Regions from separate parts of the Paraburkholderia sp. RL17-373-BIF-A genome, predicted to be linked through region 3. Evidence: riboswitches for the same ligand, from Rfam matches in the RefSeq annotation. Region 3 holds a riboswitch; each other region holds the start of a gene.
The links. Region 3 has a riboswitch for cobalamin ahead of P0D80_RS24755 (CbtB domain-containing protein). Riboswitches for the same ligand answer to the same signal wherever they lie in the genome.
Positions count from the first base shown of each region.

Region 1: linked by a shared signal. The riboswitch ahead of cobW (cobalamin biosynthesis protein CobW) and the one ahead of P0D80_RS24755 (CbtB domain-containing protein) in region 3 are both predicted to bind cobalamin.
Region 2: linked by a shared signal. The riboswitch ahead of P0D80_RS44415 (TonB-dependent receptor domain-containing protein) and the one ahead of P0D80_RS24755 (CbtB domain-containing protein) in region 3 are both predicted to bind cobalamin.

Region 1 is NZ_JARESO010000078.1:6,070-9,339, forward strand. It holds gene cobN (cobaltochelatase subunit CobN) at 1-817, opposite strand, end outside; gene cobW (cobalamin biosynthesis protein CobW) at 824-1,915, opposite strand; cobalamin riboswitch at 2,115-2,395, opposite strand; cobalamin riboswitch at 2,463-2,714, shown strand; gene cobA (uroporphyrinogen-III C-methyltransferase) at 2,953-3,270, shown strand, end outside.
Region 2 is NZ_JARESO010000082.1:11,754-15,023, reverse strand. It holds gene P0D80_RS44415 (TonB-dependent receptor domain-containing protein) at 1-1,379, opposite strand, end outside; cobalamin riboswitch at 1,471-1,727, opposite strand; gene P0D80_RS44410 (ATPase) at 1,935-2,291, shown strand; gene P0D80_RS44405 (cell division protein ZapA) at 2,288-2,602, shown strand; RNA gene ssrS (6S RNA) at 2,729-2,910, shown strand; gene P0D80_RS44395 (EVE domain-containing protein) at 3,018-3,270, shown strand, end outside.
Region 3 is NZ_JARESO010000020.1:162,298-165,567, reverse strand. It holds gene P0D80_RS24760 (CbtA family protein) at 489-1,229, opposite strand; gene P0D80_RS24755 (CbtB domain-containing protein) at 1,241-1,462, opposite strand; adenosylcobalamin (AdoCbl) riboswitch at 1,465-1,618, opposite strand; gene P0D80_RS24750 (histidine phosphatase family protein) at 1,707-2,294, shown strand; gene P0D80_RS24745 (hypothetical protein) at 2,313-2,753, opposite strand; gene P0D80_RS24740 (alpha/beta hydrolase) at 2,820-3,270, opposite strand, start outside.

The sequences.
Region 1 (3,270 bases), on a different contig from region 3:
ACGCGGCGAAGGCGGTCGTGTTCAGCACCAACGCGACCTCGTGCTGCGCGCACAGCGACTGCACGACGTCTCGGCTCATCGCATCTTTCAGCGAAGTAATCGCGATCGGCAGCGGATTCAGACCTTGCGATTCGAGCGCGTCGATCAGCGCATCGAACACGGCCGTATTGGCCGCCTGCAGATGCGCCTTGTAGAACAGGATCGCCGCGACCGGCGCGTCCCGCCGCCAGCGCGCCTGCCAATCGGCAACCGTCGGCGTGTCACGCTCGGGATGGTAGAGCGTCGCGGCGGGCAACGCGCGCGGCGGCGCCGGTTCGCGTCCCCACCCGCAGACACGGTGCGCGATACAGCGCAGGAACGCCTCGGCATTTTGTGGGCCGCCTTCACGCAGATAGCGCCACAGCTGATGGCACAGATCGGCGCTCGCGGTGCTGCGCGCGAGCAGGTTCGGATCTTCCTGCAGATCGCCGGAAAACATCGCGAGCGTCTGCTGCTTGCGCTCGGCGAGCGCCACCACCTGCTCGATGCCGTAAGGCCAATACGCCTCGCCGCCGAGGTGATCGACCACCACCACGCGTGCATGCTGCAAGACGTCTTCGACATAGAAATCGACCGACGCCGATTGCCGCAAATACGTGACGTTCGCGAGCCGCACGCTCGGGAAGCCCTCACCCAGGCGCGGAAAAACGCTCGCCAGCAGCGACAGCGTGGTATCGGCGGAGCTGAGCACCACGATATCCGCGGGCTGCTGATCGATACGGATCACGCCTTGCGTATCGTCGACAAAACCGCCGGGCGTGGTACGCAGCAGATGCATGAGCGCTTACGCCTGTTGCGTTTCGGCGCTCGACGGCACGCCGAGCGCCGCGTCGAACGCGCGCTGCAACGCGGCCTGATCGAGATCCTCGCCGATCAGCACGAAGCGGCTCGGGCCGCTTTCGCCGGCCTGCCAGCGTCGATCGAAATAGCTGTCGAAGCGCCGGCCCACGCCCTGGATCACGAGACGCATCGCCGCGCCCGGCAGCGCCGCGAAACCTTTGACGCGGTAAATCGTGTTCGTTTCGACCAGACGCTGCAACGCAGCGATCACCGCTTCGCGCGACGACACATTCGCCTGCACGACCACCGAGTCGAATTCGTCATGATGGTGGTCGGCGTCGTCGGCGGAACCGTGGTGATCGTGGCGCAAGTGGATCGTGTCTTCCGAGGCCGCTTCGAGGCCCAGCAACGTGTGCAGATCGAGTTGCCCCATGTGCGCGCGCACGATCTTCACTTGCGGCGGAATCTCCTCGCGGAGCAACACTTCAACCGCGCTTTGCTGCGCGTCGTCGAGCAAATCCGTCTTGTTCAGAATCACCAGATCGGCCGCGGACAACTGATCTTCAAACAGTTCGTGCAACGGCGACTCGTGATCGAGATTCGGATCGGCCTTGCGTTGCGCATCCACGGCGACGGGGTTGTCGGCAAACTGACCGCTCGCGGCGGCCGGGCCGTCCACCACGGTGACCACGGCATCGACGGTGAAACTGTTCTTGATCTGCGGCCAGTTGAAGGCCTGCACCAGCGGCTTCGGCAACGCGAGACCCGACGTCTCGATCAGCACGTGATCGATCTGATCGCGGCGTTCCACGAGCTTTTCCATCACCGGAAAAAACTCTTCCTGCACGGTGCAGCACAAGCAGCCGTTCGCGAGTTCATACAGTTGGCCTTCGGTTTCGACACCGTTTTCATCGCAACCTATGCCGCAACCCTTGAGGATTTCCCCGTCGATGCCGAGTTCGCCGAACTCGTTGACGATCACCGCGATGCGCTTGCCGCCCGCATGCTGAAGAATATGCCGCAGCAGCGTGGTCTTGCCGCTGCCGAGAAAGCCCGTGACGATGGTGACGGGGATCTTGCGCATTTGAGTTTGCATCGTGAGGTCCATCCGTAGGAGTTGCACGCGCACGCCGCTGTGTCTGTATGGCCATCTGCCTACGCCGGGCAAAACGAGGCACAGGCCCGGCCAGCCACGACGATAACAAAACACGGGGACGAACGACGGCGTTGCCGCGACAACAGAAAAACAGAAAGCGGGAATGAGGTCATGAACGCAGCGCCGCATCCCCGCGGCGTTCGTCCTTCGTATTCTGGCCGGTATCCGGGCTGGCGAAAGCGCCGCTTCCCCTTCCCGGGCGAGTGATTTCTCGCCCAGTGGTGATATGCCGACGCGGCCTTGCGCGTGGACATCGAAGCCGGCTCCGCGGCGCTAATGAACTGAACTTAGCACCACATTTCGCTTACCGTTGCGGGGGCAGCACAGGTTGACCCGATCCATGGCAGGTGGGCACCCTGTTTCCCGTTTAACTGCATGCGCACGAGCGCGCATACGAGCACCAAAGTGCGTGCGAGTGTAGGCCCGCGGCCCGGTGCCGTCAAGGAACCGCAAGCCGCAAGCGCTTATCGGGCGGGGCGCCATGTGCTATCGTATGCGCGCGTTTGGTGCCCGCACATGCATTCGCGTGTGCAGTTAAACGGGAAACAGGCGGCGCTCCATGCGCTCAACCTGTGCTGTCCCCGCAACGGTAAGCGACCTGCGGCGCAATCTTGAGTTGTCTTGCGCCGCGCATGCGTTTTTTCGATGCCACTGTCCAGCACATTCCAGCGAATGTGGACGGGAAGGCAAAGCGCATGAGGCCGCCAGCCCGGATACCGGCCAGACGCGGAGGCGGCGAACCTCAGGGCAACATCGCGCCGCCGGCAGCCGGAATCCGCGAGGGACGGATGTGAAGGCGCTGAAGCACGACATAGTGTGTCCACGTATGCGGATTCCGGCTGGAATCGCTACGCGCCACACATTGCGCCGTGCCTGAATCCGTCGTACCGCATGACCCCAAAGTCCGCCGCCTGGCGACCGTCCGCGCTTTACCCCTTTCCGCTTGTCACGACATGGCGCTCGCCATGCACGCCGCGATGACCCGCGCCTGGCTGATCGGCGCCGGCCCCGGCGACGTCGAACTCATGACCATCAAGGCCACCCGTGCATTGGCGCAGGCCGACGTGGTGCTGGTCGACGATCTGGTGAATCCCGAGGTGCTGCAGTTCGCGCGCGCCGACGCGCTCGTCGTCTACGTCGGCAAACGCGGCGGCCATCCATCCACGCCGCAGGACGGCATCGTCGCGCAGTTGCTCGAACATGTGCGGGCCGGGCGCAGCGTCGCGCGTTTGAAAGGCGGCGATCCGTTCGTATTCGGCCGTGGCGGCGAAGAACAGCAGGCACTGCACGCGGCG
Region 2 (3,270 bases), on a different contig from region 3:
GCGGCTTCGATCGAATGGCTGCGCTCCGGTTGGATCAACGGATTGCCGCTGAACGGATAGTACAGATCGTCGAAGCTCGGCGCGCGAAACGAATCCGAATAGCTTGCGGTCACCTTCCAATGGCCGGTGATGTCGAAGCCATAGCCGAGATAGTAACTGTTCGCTCCGCCGAAATCGGAATACTGGTCGCGCCGCACGTTGGCCTGAATCTGGTTGCGCCCGAAGCGCCCCGTATAGCCGACGAAACCCGAATCCACATGCCGGTCGGGCGCCGCGAACGTATCCGAATCGAGGCTCTGATCGAGATGCTCATAGCCGACCTGCAACTTCTGCTGCGCGGCCAGCGCGAAATCGTTCTGCCATGTGTACTGGCGATTGTCGGTATCGAAGCGGCCGTTGTACACGCCGTTGGTATTCGACACGCTGCGGTCGTCACCTTCGGCGACGATGAAGTGCGTCGTCCACCAGTCGGTCAGCCTGCCGTTCGCGAACACCGAGACCTGGCGCACTTTGCTGTACAGGTTGTTCAGATCGGTCGGCACGCCGTACGCATTGTCGTAGCTGTTGTTGCCGTTCGACTGGAAGTAGCTGGCGCCGGCATCCCATTTGTCGTTGAACTTGTGGCGCAGCGAAGCCGAGATGCTCTCGTTCAGATAGCCGTTCGCATTCGGATTGGCGTTGGGCGCCTCACGTGGATTGAGCGACGAGAAGCCGTCGTCCTTCGACCGCGCGAGCGAAATGCTGAAGGTCGTCTTGCCGTCTTTATCCAATGCGCCGTTCACGCCTGCCTGCTGCGTCTGCGTGTGATAGCTGCCGTAGCCCAGCGAAAAATTGAAACGCGGCGGGTGGTCACCGCCCTCTTTCGTGAATACCTGCACCACGCCGCCAATCGCGCCCGAGCCGTACAACGCCGACACGTTGCCGTTCACCACCTCGACGTGATCGATCTGGTCGAGCGGAATCTGCGCGAGTTGCGGCGCACCCAGGCTCACCGAATCGACCCGCACGCCGTCGATCAGCAGCAGCGATTGCGTCGACGACGCGCCGCGCAAATAGAGGCTGGTCGTCGAACCAGGGCCACCTGTACGCGAGATTTGCGCGCCGGGCGCGAGTTGCAGGAGGCCGGGCAAATCGGTCGCGGTGGTGTCGGCGATATCCTGCTGATCGAACAGCGACGTCTGCGGGATCGCATCGGCGAGTGCTTGCGGCCCGCGCTCCGCGGTCACCACCACGGGCGACAGCACCGCCGAAGACGGCACGGCGGCCGATGAATCCGCCGCCGAGGACGAAGAAGAAGATGAAGGAGCAGCTTGCGCAGGCACGACGATCGGCAGGCCCGCGAAGGCGAGCAACGCCGCGCGGGCGAAGGGGGACAGCATGGGATGAAAGTCCTGTGGATAGCGTGCGCGGCCCGCTTCCCCGCAGGCCGATGCGTAACGAGGCGCCCGCGTATTTAACATTTTCGCGCGTGACGTGCCTCTCCCTCTGGCCGGTATCCGGGCTGGCGACACATCGATTCCGCCTTCCCACGCGTGACGCGCAGTGGCACACTCGCGAGTTGAACTTCCAACACGCGATCAGAATCGACTTGCATGACGAATGCGGTCGCTTACCGTTGCGGGGGCAGCGCAGGTTGACGCGTTCACGTGAACGGCGCGCCCTGCTTCCCGTTTAACTGCGCGCGCCGTTGAAAAGCGCACGCGGGCACCAGAGTGCGGCAAGTTTAGGAGCGGCCTCGGGGTCCGTCAATAATGCCGGGACCGTGGGCCGTCTGTTCTGTTAAGTGCAGGCTATTGTCCGACGCGTGAGTACTTTTTCATCATATGGTCGATAAAAGCCTGCACAAAGCGATGTTGTTACGTCTCGAAACGAGACAATTGTCGGAACCTGCGACATTCCGCGCTAAAATGCGATGTCTTTAGAGGACGCAGCACATGCTCACCGAACTCGAAACACTTTCACAGAATATCGGCAAGCTGATTGCGATCAGCCAACGCCACAATGAAGCGCGACTCGCGCTCGAAGAGCAGCTCGCCCAATCGCGCGCCGAAGTCGAAGCCACGCGCACGGAACTTGCGATGCTGCGCGAGGAACGTAACGCGCTGCAGGCGGAACGCGACGCGCTATCGGCGAAGATCGACGACGCACAGGTGCGCCTGAATGCGATTCTCGAGAAGCTGCCGCGTGCCCGCGCGAACAGCGAGCCGGACAACCAGCTCGATCTGCTCGAGCCGGCTCAGCATGAAGTCGAAGCTGAGAGCGACGTGACCCGCCACGGAGAAAATGCATGACCACCAAGCAGATCGAAGTATCGATTCTCGGCGTGCCCTATCGCCTCGCCTGCTCGCCGGAAACGGAAGCGGCGCTGCTCGAAGCGGTCGCACGCGTCGACGCCGAAATGTCGAAGATCCGCAATAACAGCAACGTGCGCGGCACGGACCGCATTGCTGTCATGGCTGCGCTGTCGCTGGCATCGGAACTGCTTAGACTGCAATCGAGCGTGAGACACGGAGAAGCATTTCCCGCTGAAGAAATCCGGCGTACAATGCATCAAATGAACGAACAGTTAGGTACTGTGATTGAGCAGTACAGCATGCAGTAAGTGTCGTGTGTTATCGTGCTGCCGGTCCTGAGATCGGCGGCGGATTCAAACGGAGTGCGTGAGCACAAGACGTGCAAGATTCAGCAAACGTTTGAGTTCAATCGGTAGTTCAGCTTCATCGGTTTAGCTTCCCTGCCTGGTTCGCCAAGGTCATATATTCCTTGAACCAATGCCATGTGCACGGTTGCGGAAATTTGTAGCACGGGTGTGCGCGTCACTCTGTCTGATGTACCCGAAGTGTTGCTAACTGCGACCAATTCTGAACCCCCGGTTCAGGATGCCGGCCTAGCGGCTAAGGCGGGGACCTTATTTAGAACGGCATCGGACTTCGGTTCGGTGCCGTTTTTCTTTGGGCGCTGTTTTTTGTACGCCGATTTTCTCCGCATCTTCAACCCCTTAACGTTCAATTCGATTCATGCGCTACTGGCTAATGAAGTCCGAACCGGACGAAGCAAGCATCGATCATCTCGCCAACGCACCGCATCGCACGTTGCCGTGGACCGGCGTGCGCAACTATCAGGCGCGCAATTTCATGCGCGACATGATGCAGGTCGGCGACGGTGTGCTGTTCTATCACTCGAGCTGTCCCGAGCCCGGCATCGCGGGTATCGCCGAGGTATCGTCCACCGCGTATCCGGACCCCACGCAGTTCGATAAGAAGAGTCCCT
Region 3 (3,270 bases):
AGGGAGCTGGATAGTCCTCAGGGACAAGTGACTTTGCAGACAGAAAGGGGGAACCGGATTCGCCCGGAAGGTTCACGCGATATGGTTGCGGGTACTAGCGCTGTCGCGCGGACATTTCTGTGGGTCGCTGCTCAAGGACTTCAATCCAAGTGCGTGCCGGGTGTAACGCGTCCCTTGCTGACGTGATGAAAGAAAGTCCAGTTGAGCCACGGCTAGGCGGCAATGTGGTCAAGTACTCTCCACGACAAACTGCCGGTTCAGCATCCTCTCGCCATCTGGTTGAAAGTATTCATTTGGGCGCAGTGTCGCGCGCGCAAAGTTATCAACAGAAATTGTTCGCAAGCCTGTGGATAACCACCCCACAACCGCCCCAACTCCTTGACGCAGAACCCTTCTTGACCACTGCGCGCAAAGCACGGAGAGCGAAGTGCGAGAGCAAGACGCGGAGCGCAACCACCAAACCTGTTGCGCTCACCAAATCCAAAGCATCAAACCGACTTCACCGCCGACCTTCCCCCCACCCGCATAAACGCACTCCGCTCAACCAGCGCCCCAAACAGCAGCCCGATCGTCGCCCACATAATCGCCTGCATGCCCAGCGCCGCGACGCGGAATTTCCACAGCAGCACCGCCGGGAAAGCCTCCGGCACTTCGTTGATCGTGGGCATCGACAACTGCACCGCGGCGATGATCACGATGAACACCGCCGCCCCCACAATCGAGCCGTTCCACGCGCCAAGCTTCATAGCCGCACGGCGCCGCACCTTGAGCGAAAACACCATCGCGGCCAGCGATATCGCAATCATCAGGAAGAACAAACCCGTCCGCGTCCCAATCGTTTCAGGGTCGCCGACCGAAGGCGGGTTCGCCGGATACTTCAGATTCGGCACGACCGCCAGCGCAATGAACGCGCCAAGCGCAAGCCACGCGGACAACGCGCGCGGGCTCAATGCGCCCACTCGTCCATAGGCGTACGCGAACACCAGCGAGAACAGCCCGCCGAATGCCGCGCCGTAAGTCACCACGCCAGTCAACAGGCCGATACCCCGCTGCGTATCGCGGCTCACAATCTCGGGTTCAGCGGCCTCGCCCTTCGCGGCGTCGGCTTTTTCTTCAAACGAAATCGCCTGATTCACCTGCGGCTCGCCCACCACCCGGGCAAAGCCGAACGTGAGCAGTCCCGCGGCGATGCCTGCAAGCATCCCGCGTACCAACAATTTACCAACCATGGTCGACTCCGTTAGTGGCAGGGAAAGCCGAGCAGATGGCGGCCGTCGTGCACGAACTCATGCACGTACATGCCCGGCACCAGCGAGGTGGCGCCCTGTTCCGCACCCACGAAGTAAAGCGCGAGCAACAACAGCAAACCGCCGAACACGACCCAGGGCAACAACTCGCGCAGCGGAATCGGCGTGGGTTGAGCAACAGGCTGGTTGGCGGGATCGAAAACAGCGTCGTTCATGATGGACATCTCCTGGGGTAACGCGCCCCGATAGTCATTGCAGAGGATTGGTGCGAAGCTCAGGTCTGGCTTTCGGCTTGTGCTGCCGATTACAGTGGCGCGACCGCGCCGGGCTCTCACCGGCTTCCGCGCTTCGCAGTCCCGCTATTCTACGCGCTAAACTTCGGCACCCGGCAACGCAAAACGTACGCTTCATCCCGCTCGCGTTCGCCTTCGGGGCGCGGCTTCACAGGACATGAACAGAATGGACACTCGGCTGTTACTGATCAGCCACGCATCGACCGCCGCCCAGCGCGCAGGCCGTTTTCCCGCCGACGACCCGCTCGACGCCCGCGGCCTCGCCGAAGCCCAAGCGGCGCGTACGCGTCTGGAGATCGCGGACGACGCGGACGCTTTCGTCAGCCCGGCCGCCTGCACGCGCGAGACGGCAGCCGCCCTGGGCCTCGCGGCATCGGTCGACGCCGGTCTGGCGGATATGAACTACGGCGCATGGCAGGGGCGGCGGTTGGCCGACCTCGCTGCCAAAGCGCCGCAAGACCTCGCCGCATGGGCGCGCGATCCCGACGCCGCGCCGCACGGCGGCGAGTCGTTCAGTCAACTCGTGAAACGGGTAGGAGAATGGCTCGACGCGCTAAACGGCGCGAAGGATCGTGCACCGAATCATGCGCTCGACGTGATCGCCGTCACCCATGCGCCGGTGCTCCGGGCAGCGATCGTGCATGCGCTAGGGGCATCGCCCGCCGTGTTTCCGCGCATTGAAATCGCGCCGCTTTCGATGATCGAGTTACGGCGCTCGTCGCGCGGCTGGACATGGTGGCCGGCGTCACACTAGCCACCTTCGTGCGGCGGCTTACTTACCCGACACCACCAGACGCAGCTTGTTCGAACCGGTCGGCGTCAGCGTGATGTCGGTCCGCTTGCCCTTCGCACCCAGATAAAAGTGCTGACGTCCCGGCGAATTCTGATCGTGCGTGGCGTCCGGCAGACACGACGCGATGTCCGCTGCGACTGCTTGCAGCGCGTCGGCATTCGAACCGGCGTCGTGATGCGGCGTCCAGCTGCATTGATACGCACCGCGGCTCGCCGAACATTGCGCGTCGTCGCCGTAAGGTTGCGCGACGCCCTTGCCATCGTCCGGCGTCAATGAAGCGAGCCCGCCAGGGGCGGCCGCGACGATCCGTTTCAGTGAGGTACACGGGCTAGGCGCATCGTCGCCATATGCGCTGCCGGTCAGCAACGCGCCTAGCGATGCAGCGGCAAGCGCGGTGGCAAGTATTCGGATTCTATTCATGTCGGCGCGGTCCTTGAAGTCACTCACAGGTATTAGCGCGGTAGCACGCTTCGTGCCCATGCGCACTCACAGCCCAGTACCAAACAAAGCCGCCAGCCCCTGCGCCGAAGCAAAAATCCCCTTGGCATCGTGCCCGACACCATCGATCACATACGTCCGGTGCTTCGCCAATCCTTCCGGATGCCGCAACGCCATATAGCGCGCATAAGCCAGCCCGCGCCCGAGCCGGTGTTCCCCTTGCGTCAGCGCGGCGCATGAACGGTCGAGCGCCGGATGCTGCGGATCGCAATCCGCGCCGCCGAGCAGCACGGTGACGTCACGCTGCGCGTAACGCGCTTCGAGCGCTGCGGCAGAAGCCGCGTCGCCCGCATAGCCCGGCAAATCCTCGAGCCCATATTTCCAGCGATTGAACGACGGACACATCGCCCGATCGAACGCCGCGAATTCGCCGGACGCAACCGGCCGCATCGCATCGAAGTACACATACGACGAAGGATTCGCGACCACGTAGCGCAGC